Regions from separate parts of the Paenibacillus sp. WLX2291 genome, predicted to be linked through region 3. Evidence: riboswitches for the same ligand, from Rfam matches in the RefSeq annotation. Region 3 holds a riboswitch; each other region holds the start of a gene.
The links. Region 3 has a riboswitch for thiamine pyrophosphate ahead of thiM (hydroxyethylthiazole kinase). Riboswitches for the same ligand answer to the same signal wherever they lie in the genome.
Positions count from the first base shown of each region.

Region 1 (4,643 bases), 1.5 Mb from region 3:
ATACTGAATATGGTTCATGATTTGAGGCGTTATTCGCAGGAGAAATGGCAATATTGTTTACCACTGGCACAAGAGGAAGCGGTGCAACGGCTGCAACGTGAATTGGGGAGTGACCATGTGTATGGGTTGCCAGCTCAGCCTGATCCGTTTGATCGACAGCAGGATATGGACGAATTGCTTACCCTTCTTTTGCGCAATTATTTGCCCGCCATCCCGCGAAAGAAGCGCTTTCGATTCCATCTTTCCCTGTTTTAAATTTGATATTCAACAATTAGAATGCAAAAAGTCTCAGACGTAGATTCACTGGACAGGGTACATAAGATCATTCCATACTCGGCCTTTTATCACTTTGAAGCAATAGTAATATATTATAAGCTGTACTAAACGGCTATCTGCGAACTCATCCACATCTATTCACTCTCTATTCGTAGCAAACATCATACCACATACGGGCCATCTGCAAACATTGTACAGACATCAATACAGGCTGCGATAAAGGTTGCAATGATTCATCACTTTTTACAGAAAATATTTGCACCAATGATCATTATCGATTGCAATCTGATGTGCTATCAATTCTGTTGCCTGTATACACAAACGCACAAACAGGATCATAAACCGACTGCTTATGATCCCACGGATAGCCAGGGAGATAAGGAGGAGTGAATATGACGACGGTTATGTTTTGGAGTCCGGATAACGGACAGGGTAAAACGTCTGCGCATACAGTTATTACTGCGATTACAGCTGCATTGCAATACAGGGCACGTCTGCTTCTCTGCCATAATGATGAACGTGGACATGGTGTAGAATATGGAATTACAGCGGATTTGAGCGAGCCAGTGGCAGACATCTGGAAGAACGGGCCTGGCATTGATCGTCTGCATTATTTGCAGCAGTCAGGTATTCTGAATGCAGGCAATGTGACCGATTATATGGTGCCGCTAGTACGTGATCGGCTTCATTTACTGGCAGGAACACAACATGCTCACAACGAAGCAAACCGCAATCCTGTATTTTGGAACAATCTATTTCAGGCGGCAAGTCATCATTATGACTTGGTGTTAATGGATGCAGGTTGTGGCGAAGACAAGCTGCCATTGCTTGAATTGGCAGACCTCGTAGTTGTGAATCTGGGACAAAACCGCGAGTCCTTGCACAACTTTTTTGCCAACCCATTATATGCGGATTGGGAATGGAGTTCTTCATGGATGCCGGTAATCGGAGCATATCAACCGAAAGGCAAACTGACAGAAACCGAAATCAGTCGTCGTTTTGGGTTGCAGCGCCAGTTATACACACTGAATCATTGCCAGCCTTTACAGGATGCATGGAATGTACAACGCCTGCTGTCTTTTATGCGAAATCGGCTTGTTCTCGATTGGCCAGAGCAACAATTGGGTCAATTTTTCAGACAATCGTTTTTGCTGACATCGGGTATTCTCGAACAGCTTGAGCAACAGGAAAATGCAGCTTTGCCACAGCAAGCCGTACTGGCGGGTGAACGGTCTAGCATTCATCGGATTCGTCATCTGGCATTGAAAATGCCATCGCTTGTATATTCTCCCGTTTGATTGTAAACAGATCGACTTCCTGAACCTGCTAAGCTTAATCATGTAACAGATGGTAAATAATAAATTGTAACTAGCAGATTATAAAGTGCACCCAGGGTGCATTTACATAAACAGCGATAAACCTGTATATGAAAATAGCAGCTTCATTTGCTTTATTGATACAGGTTTGCTAAGATGAGAATGTTTCAAACGACAACAGCATATCCATATGCACTAGGGGAGCCTTTATAGGCTGAGATGACAGCATACTGCTGACGAACCCTTTGGACCTGATCTGGATCATACCAGCGTAGGGAAGTGGAAGAGCATATCCGATATGAGGAAATGAAGACGTATTCCGGGTTTTAAATAGCATCTAATGTTGTATCAGCATGATCGGTTATATTCTATTACATGATAGTTACTATGGGATGGATCGCGATCAGGCAATATAATACGGTAAATGATGTGAATATAATAGTTAACCGGAATAGATTATGATCATCTTCAACCTCATGAATCTGCCTTTGCTCTGGGTAGCAGAAGGATCACTGATTTGCAGGTGAATCCGAGTGCAAACCCTGTTTATTTCATAACGATAAAATAAACAGCCACTTTCCAATTGGAAGGTGGCTGTTTTGCGTATATTGGTATCTGCAAGGCAGTTATACAAACGAAGCATACAAAGAAGGTGATCCAATGGAACTGCATGTAGTGACTCCCGGTACGCTAACGCAACAAGGTGTGATAGACATTAGTGTACGTATTCATCCTTACGTGACAGCAATCCATATTCGTGAAAAAAGCTGGACAGAGCAACAAATCATACAGACCGTTCAGCAGATGTTGCTGCGAGATATACCTGCTTTTTTGATTGTCATTAATAATCATCCGCAATTGGCGCTGGAATTAGGGGTTGGAGGTGTACATTTACCAGAATTTGCAGCTATGTATACCGCCAGTGATTGCATTGAGTCAGACAACAAATCTTCGACCAAATCCAATCACAACATTGCTCAATCATCTTCATTAACGATCAGTCGTTCCGTTCATAGTGTTGAACGTGCATGGGAAGCAGAACAGGAAGGCTGTCATTATGCAATATTCGGACATATTTACGCTACCCAGTCCAAGCACGGAGTCGAACCGCGCGGAGTAGAGCAACTGGCAAAAGTCTGTTCAGCAACAAATATGCCTATAATCGCAATTGGCGGCATACAGCCACATCATTGTGCAGAATTACATGCTGCTGGTGCGGCTGGCATAGCGGTGATGTCTTCCATATTCACTGCCAGTTCTCCGCTGCAAGCAGTCCAACAATATGCAGATGCTATACAACAGACTGGTTCTGCGCAACAAGCAGTTTACAACAAACGTCCACGAGAGATGAACGGGACAACAGGGAGTGGCATTCATGAGACATGAAGGACAGTACGATGTGATTGTCGTTGGCGCGGGCGCAATTGGAGCAGCGATTGCACTGGAATGTCAGAGCCGTGGAGCAAACGTCGCGATAGTAGAAAAACAACGACCAGCAGCAGGAGCTTCCGGTGCAGCAGGTGGAATGTTGGCTGCATCGTCTGAGCATTTTGTGCATCAGGATTTGCAGCGACTCGCATTACGCAGTCGTTCATTGTATCCGGCGCTTGCGCAGCGTTTGTATAACTGCACTGGAATCGACATTGGTTTGCGCAAGGAAGGATTTCTTTTACCAATTGAAGATACTGCCAACACTATAAATGTTGCTGCCTCTATAGGGAATGCTGCCGATACTAGCCCGCAGCAAGGGTTGGAATGGTGGAATGCTATACGATTGGCAGATGTTGAGCCGTATATACGGGCAGAGCAAGGTATGATGTACAACCCGGATGAGTTGCAGCTAATTCCTAAGCTACTTACCGAAGCATTGGTAGGTGCAGCCATTCATGGCGGGGCAGATGTTTATCGAAATTATGATGTGAACCGTCTGTTGCGAGAAACGGGAGGTAATGGTGCCGTTTGCGGTGTAGTGACCGATGATTCGATACTACGCAGTGAGCATGTAGTACTTGCTTCTGGGTTGGGTACATCAAGGCTGTTGATGGCTGAACACTGGCAATTGCCATTTGTTCCGGTTAAAGGAGAACTCATCGAACTTCAGACACCTGTACCGTGGCTGCATCACACGATCTATGGCGAGCAGATATATTTGATTCCCAAGCATGATCACAAAATTTGGGTAGGAGCAACAAGCAAACCGGGACAGCATGACACTACCTTTACAGCAGGAGCAGTGATGGAATTATTGCTAAAAGGTCAGCGCCATTTACCGCGCCTTGGCGAAGCTGAGCTGCTGCGCTGCTGGGCTGGTGTACGACCCGGAACACCGGATGAATTGCCGTATCTCGGTGCAGTACCGCAGCTGCCCGGATTATGGATTGCCTCTGGACATTATCGCAATGGGATTTTGTTGGCAGCTGGTACAGCCAAATGGATCGCAGATGCGATAGCCGGACGTGGGAATGCAGCCATTCCAAACTGCTTTCACCCCGAGCGCGCCTTGCGTTTCATGCATTCTGTAGATGCTGCCTCTGTTCATGTCTCCACCTCTTGATGCTAGCTCTTATCTGCATCAAGAAGTAAGAAGTCAACAATGATCAATCCTATAAAAAGAAAGTTTCAATTAGCAAACTCATCTCAGGTAATTTAGTACAGAGTACAGAGTACAGAGTACAGAGTACAGAGTACAGAGTACAGAGTACAGAGTACAGAATAAAACAGTCGCAAACGAAAGGAAAATTACTATGCAGTTGATTATCAACGGCAGTACACGTACATTTCCCGATGCGCCCGAAACGGTACAGCAATTGCTGAATATTCTTCAATTGCAGGGCAAAATGGTTATCGTCGAGCATAACGAACAGATTTTGCAAAAACAGGATCACGGACAAGCCCAGTTAGAAGCAGGCGACAAGTTAGAGATTGTACATTTTGTAGGAGGTGGCTAATATGTTGAATATTGGACAACATCAATTCTCATCACGTTTATTACTTGGTACAGGTAAATTCAGTGATCTGGATACACAGGCGCAAGCTGTGAAGGTTTCAGGA
Region 1 is NZ_CP176755.1:3,139,475-3,144,117, reverse strand. It holds gene ACDE64_RS13430 (serine/threonine protein kinase) at 1-255, shown strand, start outside; gene ACDE64_RS13425 (hypothetical protein) at 669-1,574, shown strand; TPP riboswitch at 1,780-1,887, shown strand; gene ACDE64_RS13420 (thiamine phosphate synthase) at 2,253-2,978, shown strand; gene thiO (glycine oxidase ThiO) at 2,968-4,146, shown strand; gene thiS (sulfur carrier protein ThiS) at 4,337-4,540, shown strand; gene ACDE64_RS13405 (thiazole synthase) at 4,542-4,643, shown strand, end outside.
Region 1: another riboswitch for thiamine pyrophosphate. It lies ahead of ACDE64_RS13420 (thiamine phosphate synthase); the one in region 3 lies ahead of thiM (hydroxyethylthiazole kinase).

Region 2 (4,643 bases), 710 kb from region 3:
TGCGTAGATGATGCGAGATGGCGGGACGGCTAACGTGAAAGTTAGAGGCAATCTCGCCTACATTCATTCTGCCTTTGCGTCCGAGCAGCGACAGGATGTGCAGACGTACCGGATCAGCCAGTCCGTTTAGAAAACGAGTCGTTTTGTTGCGATTTTGTGCGTTGAGATAGGAAGAGTTCATGGGCAATGTCTCCTAATGTAGAATCGTTGGCGAATGAGAGTGCACACTTGGGTTATACGTTATTACACGAAACAAGGGCTTGCTATGGATGAGGACATCATGCCGGATGATCTGATCATCGTGTGGAATGATGTGATCCTGATCAGGCGTATACATGTATTGTAAAGGAATTTCCAGCTATTTCAAAATATCTTCCAGCGTGCGCTCCAGTCTGCCGAATCGGAACATAAAGCCTTCTTTGACTAGCCGATTGGGCACGACCCAGCGGCTTTTCAAGATGAGTTCGGTTTCAGTGCGAATCATGGCTGCGCCCATTTCTAACATCCAGCGCGGAGCAGGCATGCCGATGAATTTGTGCATATTCTGGCGTAACAATGCCATCAGTTCGCCGTTAGTAACTGGGTTCGGTGCGGAGCAGTTGAAGATGCCGTCCAGCTGCTTGCGATCCCGTAGGAAAAGGATGATTCCCAGCAGATCCTCAACATGAATCCAGCTGAAGCGCTGTTTGCCTGAACCTTGCTTGCCACCAAGTCCGAAGCGTACGAGATTGCGATACGGCGTCATGACTCCGCCGCCCGGTCCTAGTACGATGGCGATACGTAGCGCAATCTGGCGAGTATGCGGCAATTTGAATTCGAAAAATGCCTGTTCCCACGCCTTCGCTACCTCAACGGAGAAGCCAGTGCCGATCTCGCCTGCCGTCTCGGTCATCGGACGATCTTCGGCATGGCGGTAAATGGTTGCCGTGCTGGAGTTGAACCAGAGCGGTGGTGGGGAGTAACAGCTCTGCATCGCATGACCAAGCGCACGCGTCGTTTCTAAGCGGGAATTCATAATCTCGCGTTTGTTCTTCTCATTGTATCGACAATTGACCGATTTGCCTGCCAGATTGATTACCATCTGCGCCCCGTCCAGCGCACGGACGATGCCTGGCTGATCGTGCCACGACACATGACCCGGACGACGCGAGATGATAATTACTTCGTAACCCATATCAAGAAAGCGCTTTTCAAAATACTGACCGATAAATCCTGTGCCGCCAGCAAGCACGACTTTGTTGCTCATGGTACCAGCTCATTTCCTAAGGATTGGTGAAATCTGATCGCAAAGCGTACACTTGTCGTCTATAGGGAACTCAATAATGGAACTCGGCAAAGGATGAAATACCCAATAGCATAGGATGCACACGATAAACCGATTGGACAGTAACATAACAGCCATCTTACTTATTTATAAACCATTCCCAATGCCATGATTGAAATATTTGTAAAAACACAACGCAAGAAGCAGATGCGTTCTCGTTCAAATGGCACAGGCTATGTTATCATCAGTACCCATTCGCCGACTGCTATAGGGGTTGGATGTTCTTGACAGTCGGAAGGATGGTGTGTAGAGTAGGAGGCAGTCAAACAGACTGCGTTGTCTTCTGCTGTGCCTGTGATCACCGACACGGCTATGACACGCAGTTTCATAATCGAAAGACCACTAGGGGAGCCATATACTGGCTGAGACGGGATTGTCCCGGACCCTTGGAACCTGATCTAGTTCGTACTAGCGTAGGAAAGTGGAGACCGTGCAGGGATCAATTTGATGATGCCGTTTATACTGCCGCTCCATAGGGGGCGGCTTTTTTGCGTATATGCATATACAGGTCTGCGACAATCCATTTTCCGGTCAGAAGGTGCTTTCACACATTTCAGACAGGGGAGAGATGAATGATGAGTTTTTCACAGGAGCTTCGTCAGGCGGCGAATCCGATTTTTGAGGCGATTTTTGATCATACATTTGTGCGCGGGATTGCGAACGGGACATTGCAGCCGGAGCAGTTAGCGCATTATGTGAAGCAGGATTTTGAATATTTAAATGCGTTTATGCGCATTTACGGAACGGCGATTGCCAAGTGTGAGCGGCGCGAGGATATGGCGGTATTTAACGAGCAGATCTCGTTTGTGCTACATAGCGAGATTCATCCGCATAACAATTTTTGCAAGGTAGCGGGTGTGAAGTATGAGGATTTGCAAGGATATCCGCTCGCTCCAGCGGCGCATCATTATATTCGCCATATGCTGACGGCTGCGCAGGAGGGCGATCTGGGTGATATTTTGGCGGTGCTACTGCCTTGTCCGTGGACGTATTGGGAGATTGGTGCACGACTATGGGAGGAAGTGAAGCCGGATGAGAATCATCCGTTTTACGAATGGATTGACTTCTATGGCAATCGGACGGATAGCATTACTGCGCGCTTCTGTGAGCGGCTGGATGAGCTGGCAGAGCAGAGCACACCAGCTCATCGTGAGCGGATGAAGCAACATTTTATTCTGAGCTGTCAGTTTGAGTATATGTTCTGGGATATGGCGTATACGCTTCAGGATTGGCCCGTATCGCTGGAGGTGGCACACGTATGAGCTGGAATTGGAAAATGAAAGAGGTTGTGCTCACCGTTATTTTATCCGTTGCCTGTGGAGTGATCTATCTTGGCTGGTCAACGCTGTGGATTCCGATCTCAGCGATTGTCGGTCCGGTCGGAGCAGGCTTTATGTTCGGCATCTGGGTAATCGCTAGCCCGATTGTTGCGTATATTATTCGCAAACCAGGCGCAGCGCTGATCGCTGAGGTAGCAGCAGCGGCAGTGGAGATGTTGACAGGCAGTCATTTTGGATTGTCAGCGTTGTTGATCGGCGTATTCCAAGGGCTGGGGGCGGAGATCGCCTTTGCCATCTTTGGTTATCGCACATTCAATGTGTGGACGATGATGCTGTCCGGCGCACTGGCAGCGGTCGGCAGTATGGTATATAGCGTAATCGCCAATGGGTTCGGCTATTACACAACGACGATGTTCCTGCTGACGCTAGGCATTCAGGTGGTCAGTGGTATCGTGCTTGGCGGTTTACTTGCCAAAGGGGTCGTTGAGGCACTCGGTCGTACTGGCGTGCTGGACTCGTACGAGATGATGAAATCGCGCCGCAGAAAAGGAAATGCTCATGGCATCGCATCCTGATGATCAAGCGTCGTATGTTGGTTGCCGGGACATGTCGGTACGCTTTTACAATCGGGAGCAGCCGGTGCTGCATAAGCTGAATGTAGAGATTCAGCAGGGGGAAAAGGTGCTTATTCTCGGACCGAGCGGTGGTGGCAAATCCACACTGTTATCTGTGCTGGCAGGTATTATTCCGGAGCATCAGGAAGCAGAGCTATCCGGCGACGTATTTCGCCAGCCAGCCTGTGGCGTAATGTTTCAGGACCCGGATTCGCAATTTTGCATGCTGCGGGTAGATGAGGAGATTGCGTTTAGTTTGGAAAATCGTTCCGTGCCGCGTACCGAGATGGATCACATCATCGACGAGGTGATGCAGCGTGTCGGTCTGCATGTGGATCGCCAGACACACATCGAGACGCTGTCCGGTGGCATGAAGCAGCGGCTGGCACTTGCCTGTTTGTTGGCGCTGGAACCGGAGGTGCTATTCTTCGACGAGCCGACCGCCCAGCTTGATCCTGCCAGTCGGCGCGATATCTTCGCTCTACTGGAACGGTTAGGGCGGGAGAAGCGGCATACGATGATCGTGGTGGAGCATGTGCTGGATGGTTGTGTGGAATGGATGGATCGGGTGATCTTACTGGATGCACACGGTCAACTGATCGCCGATGGCGCACCTGCGCAGATGATTACGAAGTATCGGACACAGATGGAAGCAGCGGGGATCTGGCTACCGCGTCTGTTTCCATACCGCTGGGAAGACGTTTGCTCCAATCCCGCCCATCCGCTGGCGCTAGAACTGACGAAGCAGCTGGAATCCAGAATAAGCAGCCTTGATTCGCACCCAACGAAGCGATCCAGCGATGTTCCACTCTTAAAGCTACCGCAAACCGACGTGACAGCAACGATTGTGCAAACTGATAGACTGAACATCGGCTACAGTCGCCGTACGGTCATGAAAGAGCTGAATGTGAGCTGTCAGCAAGGGGAGTGGATCGCGATCGTCGGTGCCAATGGTAGCGGCAAAAGCACCTTTCTCAAAAGTCTGCTGCGACTGGAGCCAGCATTATCCGGCAAGATTTTATTTCAAGGCAAAGAGCTACGCAAATGGCATGATCGCGACTTATACGATGAAGCGGGCTTTGTTTTTCAAAATCCTGAGCTGCAATTCGTGACCGATACGGTGTATGACGAGATCGCCTTTGGCGGCAGACAGCGCGGCTGGGATGAGGTACAAGTGGAGCAGAAGACGATAGAGCTGCTGCGTGAGTTTGGACTGGAAGCGTATGCGGATGAGCATCCCTTTACACTCAGTCTGGGGCAAAAGCGGCGGTTGAGCGTGGCGACCATGCTGCTGTTTGACCAGAAGCTGTTGCTGCTGGATGAACCGACATTCGGTCAGGATGCACGTACAGCGGCAGAACTGATCTACCGTCTGCAAGAACGACAGCGGCAGGGCACGACGATTGTAATGGTTACCCATGATAT
Region 2 is NZ_CP176755.1:5,371,755-5,376,397, reverse strand. It holds gene ACDE64_RS22965 (metalloregulator ArsR/SmtB family transcription factor) at 1-181, opposite strand, end outside; gene ACDE64_RS22960 (TIGR01777 family oxidoreductase) at 359-1,246, opposite strand; TPP riboswitch at 1,659-1,761, shown strand; gene tenA (thiaminase II) at 1,900-2,586, shown strand; gene ACDE64_RS22950 (ECF transporter S component) at 2,583-3,179, shown strand; gene ACDE64_RS22945 (ABC transporter ATP-binding protein) at 3,163-4,643, shown strand, end outside.
Region 2: another riboswitch for thiamine pyrophosphate. It lies ahead of tenA (thiaminase II); the one in region 3 lies ahead of thiM (hydroxyethylthiazole kinase).

Region 3 (4,643 bases):
GAGCGAACGGAAGTGCTGGATTTTATAAAAAAGCAATGCTTGACGTAGCGGTGTCGGCAATTGAATATGATCTTGCCGTCCGAAGTGCTCCAGATATACGTTCAAATAGGACTGATGTACATACCGATACGCATCCTGATCGTTCAACTGCTGATAGTAGGTCGCCTTCATGAGTGCGGTTGTCAACTCCACAGTCAGCGCTGGATGCCGATCCGGCAGAACATTCACGCTCTGCTCCGAAATGGATGAAGCCTGTGCCGACAACATGTCCACAATTCGCTGTGCTTCTCGTAAAATATGCTCCTCAGTGTTGTCCGTCTGTGTAATATAGTCCGTCTCTACGCCAAGACGCTGTGCTACAGCTTGTGCCAGATCATCCGGTAGCGGATAACGCCCCGCCAAAATATTGGAAAAGTGCGCCTGTGTCACCAAGCCGTCAGTTAACTCCTTGCGGGACAATTGCTTCTTATCGCAGAGGTATTGTATTCGTTCTTTTAGCATACAGATTGCTCCTTCCGGCATCGCTTGCGTATGCTCTCCTGTGTGCATATGTTGATTCGATCTCTACATTGATGAACAGTTACTCTATATTTCAGTAGGATCATACGCAGCTCGTATACACACAGGAGATTTTCAATCCCATTATAGGCAAATGCACACAGCAACTCAAACGATGCGGAATAACCTTCAACCTAAGTGTTCCATGATCACTTTTTTCAAATGCTGTGCTGCGGTTGAAGGCTCGTCAGACGCAGCAATGGCGGAGATGACCGCGACACCATCGGCACCGTCGATTAATACCGGCGCAGCATTATGTTCGTGAATGCCGCCGATGCCGACCAGTGGGATAGTCAGTCCAGAGTGGCGTAATTGCTGGATAACTTCTGTGCCGCGTACTGGCTCTGCATCGTCTTTGGATGTGGTGGGATAGATCGGACCGATGCCCAGATAGTCTGCTCCCGCGGCGATGGCGCGGCTGGCTTCGACTAGTGAATGGGACGATACGCCGACAATTTTGTCAGGACCGAGGCGCTCACGTATCCATTCTGCCGGGGCGTCGTCCTGTCCGACATGCAGCCCATCCGCATCCAGCTCCAATGCCAGCTCCAGATCGTCATTCACGATAAACGGCACCTGATGCTTCCGGCAAATATCCTGCAAACGCCGTGCCAGCTTCACATATGCTGAGCCGTGCAGCGCTTGTATGCCCTTTTCCCGGTATTGAAATAGCGTAACGCCACCGGCAATCGCCTGCTCCAGTACCTGCTCTGGCGTATGCTTGCAATTCACACTGCCCATGACGAGATAAAGAGGCAAGCGTTCACGTATCCATTGTATGCGTGTTGTCGTACCGCTGGATGGTAGATGATTCATCGTACAGCACCCCTTTTTCGATAGGCAAAATGATTGGTCGGTCCGTGTACGGAGCCGATGCCCAATCCGTCTTCGATTGCTGCATGCACGAATGCTTTGGCGGTTTGTACTGCTTCCAGCAATCCGTTGCCTTTGGCTAATTCAGCGGTCATAGCTGCGGAATAGGTACAGCCCGTGCCATGCGTATGCGGAGTGTCTACACGCGGACGCTCTACATAATGAAATTGCGTACCGTCGAACAGTACATCGACTGCTTGCGCGGTGGATGTATCATGCCCGCCTTTGATAACGGCGGCACGAGCGCCCATCTGAACAAGTTGCCGCGCCGCCTGTTCGCGTTCGCTTAGTGTGCGGATGGTGTTACCCGTTAAGAGTTCCGCTTCCGGTACATTGGGCGTGATGACTGCCGCCAGCGGCAATAGCTCCTGAATGAGCGCTTGCATCGCCTGTTGTTGCAGCAGTACGGAACCGCCCTTTGCCACCATCACGGGATCGATTACCAGCTTGCTCCACTCATACTGTCGCACGGCTGCTGCCACTTCGCGAATAATGTCAGCGCTGAATAACATGCCGGTCTTCACCGCATCCGGCTGTAGATCGTCGCCGATGGAATGCAGCTGCGCGACCACACCTTGCTGCTCAACAGGATATACGCCCTGTACGCCGGCAGTATTTTGCGCGGTAACAGCGGTCACTACGGACATACCGTATACTCCTAGCTCCTGAAATGTTTTCAGATCTGCCTGAATGCCTGCACCGCCGCCGCTATCCGAGCCAGCAATCGTTAATGCCTGATGAATACGCATCGTATATTCTCTCCTTTCTGTTCAAGATAGATGATGATCTGGCTGATGAATGTCTGATTTCTGAGTCATACGCGCCCGCTGCTGTACTTGCTCCGGCGTAACCGTACCTAACATATTTAACAGCTCGATCTGAAAACTACCCGTTCCATGCTGCCCGGCACGTTCCGCCGCCAGCTCCGCAGCTACTCCGTAAAAGGTCAACGCCGCTACCGACGACTGCAACAATTGCGCCCGACTTCCATCCGTAACCGCAGCAAATGCAGACACAACCGAGCTAAGTAGACAACCTGCTCCTGTGACCTGTGTGAGCAGAGGATGACCGTTGGCGATGCCATACACTTGATCCCCATCTGTCACCAGATCCTCAGCACCTGTAATGACCACGATGCAGTGCAACTGGCGCGCCGCCCGAATTGCCAGTTGTACGCGGTCGCCATCTCCGCCGCCTGCATCGACGCCTTTGATCTGCCACGCTTCTCCAATGACGTTGGCAACTTCCGCCACATTGCCGCGCACAATATCGACGCGCACTTCTTCCGTAATTTGCTGAGCAGAAGCGGTGCGGTAGGGCGTCGCTCCGGCACCTACCGGATCGAATACTACCGGTACACCGGCATGATTCGCCGCTTTGCCTGCTAACAAAATCGACTGCACGACATACGGATCAAGCGTACCGATATTGAGCATGACGGCTCCTGCCATCGCTGCTACATCCTCTACTTCCTCATGTGCAAATGCCATAAATGGCGAGGCGCCCAGCGCCAGCAATCCATTCGCAGTAAAGTTCGTAACGACAACATTGGTAATATTGTGAACAAGCGGCTGACGCTCCCGTACCGTTCGCAAAAAAGACATTCTATTTCCTCCTTCAGATGGTTTACAATACAAACAAACGCAAAAAGACCCACCGTTCTCCCGTAGGAGACAGGTGGGTCGTATCCTTTCACTAGAAACCGCCATGTTATGATCACAATGGCTGTCTGTTGCATGAACGAATCGATGTTCCACTTCCCTCCGCTGGTATCATCCAGATCAGGTTCCAAGGGTCCGGAACAATATTCCGTCTCAGCCGTCAGGCTCCCCTAGTGAAATGCGTATAACCTATACAGTTTGATTGTGCCTATACTAGTTGTTGCATGTTTACCATATCACGCTCATGATCATTTGGCAAAAAAGGATCGGTGTACGATACTCAGATCATCCAGTGCTGCCACTGTGTCTGTGCCGCTTCGCGCTCGGCAAGCCATTGGCGCGTATGATCCAGCAGTTCGCGTCGATGCGGACCGGATGAGTACGTATGGTCTGCCTGAAAAATAATCTGCTTATCACAGCGACCTTCCGTCCGTGTCCAAAATTCCTTTTGGTATAGGAACGAATAGTCGACCGGAATCACATCGTCGCCTGTGCCATGCACGACCAGCACATCGCCAGTAAACCGGCGTGCTTCTTGGAACGGTTGGAAGTTGCCCAACGATTCAAAATAAGCCGGCGTGAACGTATAGCTCTGATGATCTGCTTCCCCTTGAATGACCGCCTGCTCATACGTTTCGCGACCGACGATTTTGACAATATCGTTAAATGGATGACCAACCGCCGACCAGAGCACCAAATGATTCACACGGCGATCCCGCACCGCAGTCAGCAGCGCTACCGCACCACCCAGACTGTGACCGAGCAACGTTACACGCGTTGGATCAATATCATTGCAGTTGACGACATAATCCAATACGGTACGCGTCTGCTCAACCATGGACTCAATGCCCTGTTGACCATATTGACCACCACTCTCACCGCAACCCGCATAGTCAAAACGAACAACCATGTATCCGTCTGCTGCCAGTTCGCGCGCACTGTTGACAAACAGGCGATCTGTACCGATCCGATTGCCGATAAACCCGTGGCAGATCACGACCAGCGGTGTTCGCCCTTTACCCTTGCCTTCCGACTTGTGCTCCTGCGCCGGGTAATGAATACTGGCTGCCAGATCTACATCATGATGACGAATCGTAATATTCCGTTCCATGGTAATTCCTCCTTGTCTGTATGGTTGCTGCATGAGGCATGGCTTCATCAGCGCTCCGATATCCATTTCCTCTATTGTTAGATCTGTCCATCTACATGTCAGCTACACAACGCAAAGTGCAAACCAAATGGACAATTTCATTTAAAATTAAATAATTCCGATATGTTTAGTAAGTTTTATTTATATTCCTATAATATCATTTTGCCGAGTGAATTGTCAATCTTGCGAAAGTGTGGCAAAATAGTGGTTTCCGGGTTGATCGGTACATGCGTGCAAGTACGATTGCAAGCGCTATATGTATCAGATGCAGAGCGCCCTGCGCATGGCATCATAACCTGCGACATATCCCGTGTATTCCGGGTAATAGTGAATATACATATCCTGCATATCAGGTATGATCCGCATGTTCGTCCGTAACATTCACTGTCAGACGACAGGCG
Region 3 is NZ_CP176755.1:4,661,108-4,665,750, forward strand. It holds gene ACDE64_RS20010 (helix-turn-helix domain-containing protein) at 1-501, opposite strand, end outside; gene thiE (thiamine phosphate synthase) at 688-1,374, opposite strand; gene thiD (bifunctional hydroxymethylpyrimidine kinase/phosphomethylpyrimidine kinase) at 1,371-2,180, opposite strand; gene thiM (hydroxyethylthiazole kinase) at 2,202-3,035, opposite strand; TPP riboswitch at 3,173-3,274, opposite strand; gene ACDE64_RS20030 (alpha/beta hydrolase) at 3,373-4,203, opposite strand.

Region 4 (4,643 bases), 2.8 Mb from region 3:
ATCGCGAATATCCTGCGTAATCTTCATACTGCAAAATTTCGGGCCGCACATGGAGCAGAAATGTGCTGATTTGGCACCTTCTGCGGGCAGTGTCTCATCGTGATAACTCATCGCCCGCTCGGGATCGAGTGATAGATGAAACTGATCGCGCCAGCGGAATTCAAACCGCGCGCGGGACAGTGCATCATCCCGATAACGGGCGCGCGGATGACCTTTGGCGAGATCGGCAGCGTGCGCAGCAATTTTGTACGTGATAACGCCCTCTTTGACATCCTCGCGATTCGGCAGACCGAGATGCTCCTTAGGTGTTACATAGCAGAGCATCGCCGTCCCCATCGAGCCAATCATGGCTGCTCCAATCGCACTCGTAATATGATCGTAGCCCGGCGCAATATCTGTTGTTAGCGGACCGAGTGTATAAAAGGGGGCTTCCTTGCACACATCCAGCTGTCGATCCATATTTTCCTGAATGAGCTGCATCGGGACATGCCCTGGACCTTCAACCATTACCTGCACATCATGCTGCCAAGCGATCTGCGTCAACTCACCTAGCGTATCCAACTCAGCAAACTGAGCTTCGTCATTCGCATCCGCAATAGAACCCGGACGTAGTCCATCCCCCAGCGAAAAGCTAATATCGTACGCCTTCATAATCTCGCAAATATCTGCAAAATGCGTATACAGAAAGTTCTCTCGATGATGCGCCAGACACCACGCTGCCATAATCGATCCGCCGCGACTGACGATGCCGGTTACGCGCTTCGCAGTGAGCGGAATATAACGTAATAGCACCCCGGCATGAATCGTAAAATAATCCACACCCTGTTCTGCCTGCTCAATTAGTGTGTCCCGATACATCTCCCAGCTGAGATCCTCCGCCTTACCATTGACCTTTTCCAATGCTTGATAAATCGGCACTGTACCGACCGGCACTGGCGAATTGCGGATAATCCATTCGCGCGTCGTATGAATATTTTTGCCAGTGGAGAGATCCATAATCGTATCTGCGCCCCAACGCGTCGCCCATGTCATTTTCTCCACTTCCTGCTCGATAGAGGAAGCAACTGCCGAATTACCGATATTGGCATTGATCTTCACATGAAACCGGCGTCCGATAATCATCGGCTCCAGCTCAGGATGATTCACATTCGCAGGTATAATTGCACGTCCGGCAGCAATCTCGGCACGTACCACTTCCGGCGTCATCCCTTCGCGAATAGCGATATACTCCATCTCCGGCGTAATGATGCCACGGCGAGCGTAATGTAGCTGGGTCACATTATGTCCCGTTTTGGCACGTAGAGGTTGGAGCCCGTAGTCTGGAAACTTCTCCGCGCCGTGCAGCTCCGCTTTTTCCATACTGGTGAATCCGTTATCCTCTGGCTGCTCTGTTCGCGCATCAACCGGCTCACAATCACCGCGTTCAGCAATCCAGCCTGCGCGCAGTGGAGATAATCCCCGACGAATATCAATGGTTGATTGCTCGTCAGTGTACGGTCCGCTCGTATCGTACACCCGTAGCGGTGCATTGGCAGTTTCCACACCGCGTAATTCACTCGGTGAAAGGGCGATCTCGCGCTCTGGCACCTGAATGTCGGGACGTGAGCCGATTGTATACACTTTGCGGCTACCGGGCAATGGGGTTGTTAGAATAGGCATAGTCAAAAATCCTCCTACAGTTATACGGATAACATCCATCGTAGACTGCTGAGTAGGGAATATGGTGGGGCGGCAACCAGTACAGTATGTAACCAATACATCAGTTGCAATCCGCAACCGACATGTTTGCCATGCTTGCATATATTATCCTATTATCTTCTTCGATTCACCGAACACGACAAAAAGCCGCCTCCGGCGAACGGAAGCGGCAAATAAGACCACAGGCAAACAAAATAAGCCGGTCATCATTGCACCACTTTCCTACGCTGGCATAACCCAGATCAGGTTCAAAGGGACCAAAGCTACGCTTTATCTCAGCCCATACGGGCGCCCCTAGTGGATGTCTCGCTGTACACTATACTTGGTCGGCAAACGTTCTGTCAACCTTTGCCATGATAGTGATTATTCGGTAATATAAGCTGCTAGCAGACGTGCAGTGTTAATAACGGCATCGCTATGTGTACGCTCCATAGAGTGCGAAGCATGTACGCCGGGTCCGATCAACGCCGCCCGGATATTGTTGCCACCACGCAGTGCAGCAGAGGCGTCAGAACCGTAATGTGGATACACATCAAGCGCAAACGGAATCTGTTCACGCCGTGCCAACTCAGCAAGCTTGCCAGTCATCTCATAATCGTAAGGACCGGAGCTGTCTTTGACACAGATCGATACATCCGTTTCTTTACATGACAGATCATCACCGATACAGCCCATATCAACCGCGATCATCTCGTCGATATCGCCTGGAATATAGGCGGTGCCGTGACCAACTTCCTCGTAGTTGGAAATGAGTAATTTCACTGTATGACGCGGCTTCCATTGGTGAGTATGCGCCGATTCCAATAGCCCGAACATGGCGGCAACACTCGCTTTATCATCCAGATGGCGGGATTTGATATATCCGCTATCTGTCATTACCGGACGCGCGTCGAAGGAGATATAATCGCCCACCGCAATGCCAAGTGCGTCGACATCTTCTTTCGACGCAACAACCTCGTCGATTCGCACTTCCATATGATTTTCCGTTCGCTTTAACGTTTCCGCGTGATCATATACATGCACCGACGGCTCGGTAGAGAGGATTGTGCCGGTGTACATTTTGCCACTGCGAGTATGGATGATACAGTATTCATTTTCAATGCTATTCATCGTAAAACCGCCGACCATGGTCATGCGGATTTTGCCATCCGGTTTGACAGCACGAACCATCGCACCTAGCGTATCGACATGACCGCTTAATGCAATCGTGCGTGAATCATCCTGACCAGCAAGCGTCAGAATCAATCCGCCTTTATGGTTATAGTCCGCCTGTACTCCCAGTCTGAGTGCTTCCTCATGCAGTGTTGCTAGCAGGTGATGCGTGTAGCCTGTCGGGCTAGGCGTTGCCAGCAGCTGCTGAAGCAGGGAAAGGGTGTACTCGCGGTTCATCGTAATGGACATGTTCAATCTCCTTTTGCACAGTCAACACAGGCTGTACGACATAGTCAAAATTCCAGTGAGCCTCCAAAGGCACAATATAAACAACATACCAGTTTTGCCTAAGCTTAGCCAGTAAAAATCCACCTGTGCAACGCCGGAGAGTCCAGCAGGCAACAGGTGGATGCGTCTAACAGGTTATTCAGCTACGCTAGATGATGCGAATCATTTACAACTTGCGATCCGAAAAGGACGAGACTGCCGGATCTTCTTTGCGATCATACATATTGTCAAACTCGACATCGCCGACTGGACCGCTATCGGCAACAGGTGTTTCACCCAATTGAGCGATTTGCGCTTCCAGTTGTTTCACTTTACGTTGCAACCGATACTGACGATAAATACCGTAAAATCCGACGATCAAACCGCCTGCGAGCGTACAGCCGAGAATGAGCAGAATCAGCGGCAACTGCACGACATTAAACATCAGATTGACCTGCACCGGATTCACATTAATGACTGCGAAGATTGCAATAACAACCGCAAAAATCAATCCCAGAATCAGTGTCCATTGAAATTTCATTGTACATAACCCCTTTCAAATCTTCATCTTACATGGCATAGATTGTCTACTACTATATAAAGTAATTAGAGACAACATAAACATCCATATATCGCTTGTTAGCTTCAATGTACACACAACAAGCACGCCTGCGCAGCGAACAAGCAGTTCGAGGCAGGCGTGCGGCAGCTTGATGAGGACTGACAGGGGAGAAGAGACTAGAGCTGCCCGGCAATCTAGCAATCTGGATAACGAATTGCCGGTGTGAATACAAACGTTCCGAATAGGATCGATATTACTATCATCAACAATCGATATAACATCCATCAGCAAAGGCATATCATCTGTATCGTATGCTTGCACTACATCCACTATATACAGCGTATTAGTTGGACAGTTGTTCCATTTCACTAACCAGACTTTCGAATACGCTCATCGCTTCACGGATCGGCTGTGGTGTAGACATATCCACCCCGGCTTTTGCCAGAATATTGATAGAGTAGTCACTACCACCGCTTTTCAGGAAACCGAGATAACGGTCGACTGCGGGTTGACCTTCTTCGAGAATTTGCTTCGAGAAGCTGGTTGCTGCGGAGAAGCCAGTTGCATATTTGTACACATAGAAGCTGTTGTAGAAATGGGGAATACGTGCCCATTCCATCTCGATCTCCTGATCCACAGTCATGCCATCACCGTGATATTTAGCGTTCAGATCGTAATAAATCTGTGACAGATCTTGCGGAGTCAGCGATTCGCCTGCTTCACTGCGTCCATGTACGATCATCTCGAATTCAGCAAACATCGTTTGACGGAATACTGTTGTACGGAATTGATCAGCATAGTAGGTGAGCAGGTACATTTTTTCCTTCGGATCGGTCGACTTTTTGAGCAGATAATCCATCAGCAGTGCTTCATTGGTAGTAGAAGCAACTTCCGCTAGGAAAATAGTGTACTGTGCATCACGGTAAGAGAGCGCATTGTCGGAATAATACGAGTGCAGGGCATG
Region 4 is NZ_CP176755.1:1,826,308-1,830,950, forward strand. It holds gene thiC (phosphomethylpyrimidine synthase ThiC) at 1-1,659, opposite strand, end outside; TPP riboswitch at 1,901-2,004, opposite strand; gene ACDE64_RS07845 (M42 family metallopeptidase) at 2,062-3,099, opposite strand; gene ACDE64_RS07850 (lipopolysaccharide assembly LapA domain-containing protein) at 3,305-3,658, opposite strand; gene pepF (oligoendopeptidase F) at 4,023-4,643, opposite strand, start outside.
Region 4: another riboswitch for thiamine pyrophosphate. It lies ahead of thiC (phosphomethylpyrimidine synthase ThiC); the one in region 3 lies ahead of thiM (hydroxyethylthiazole kinase).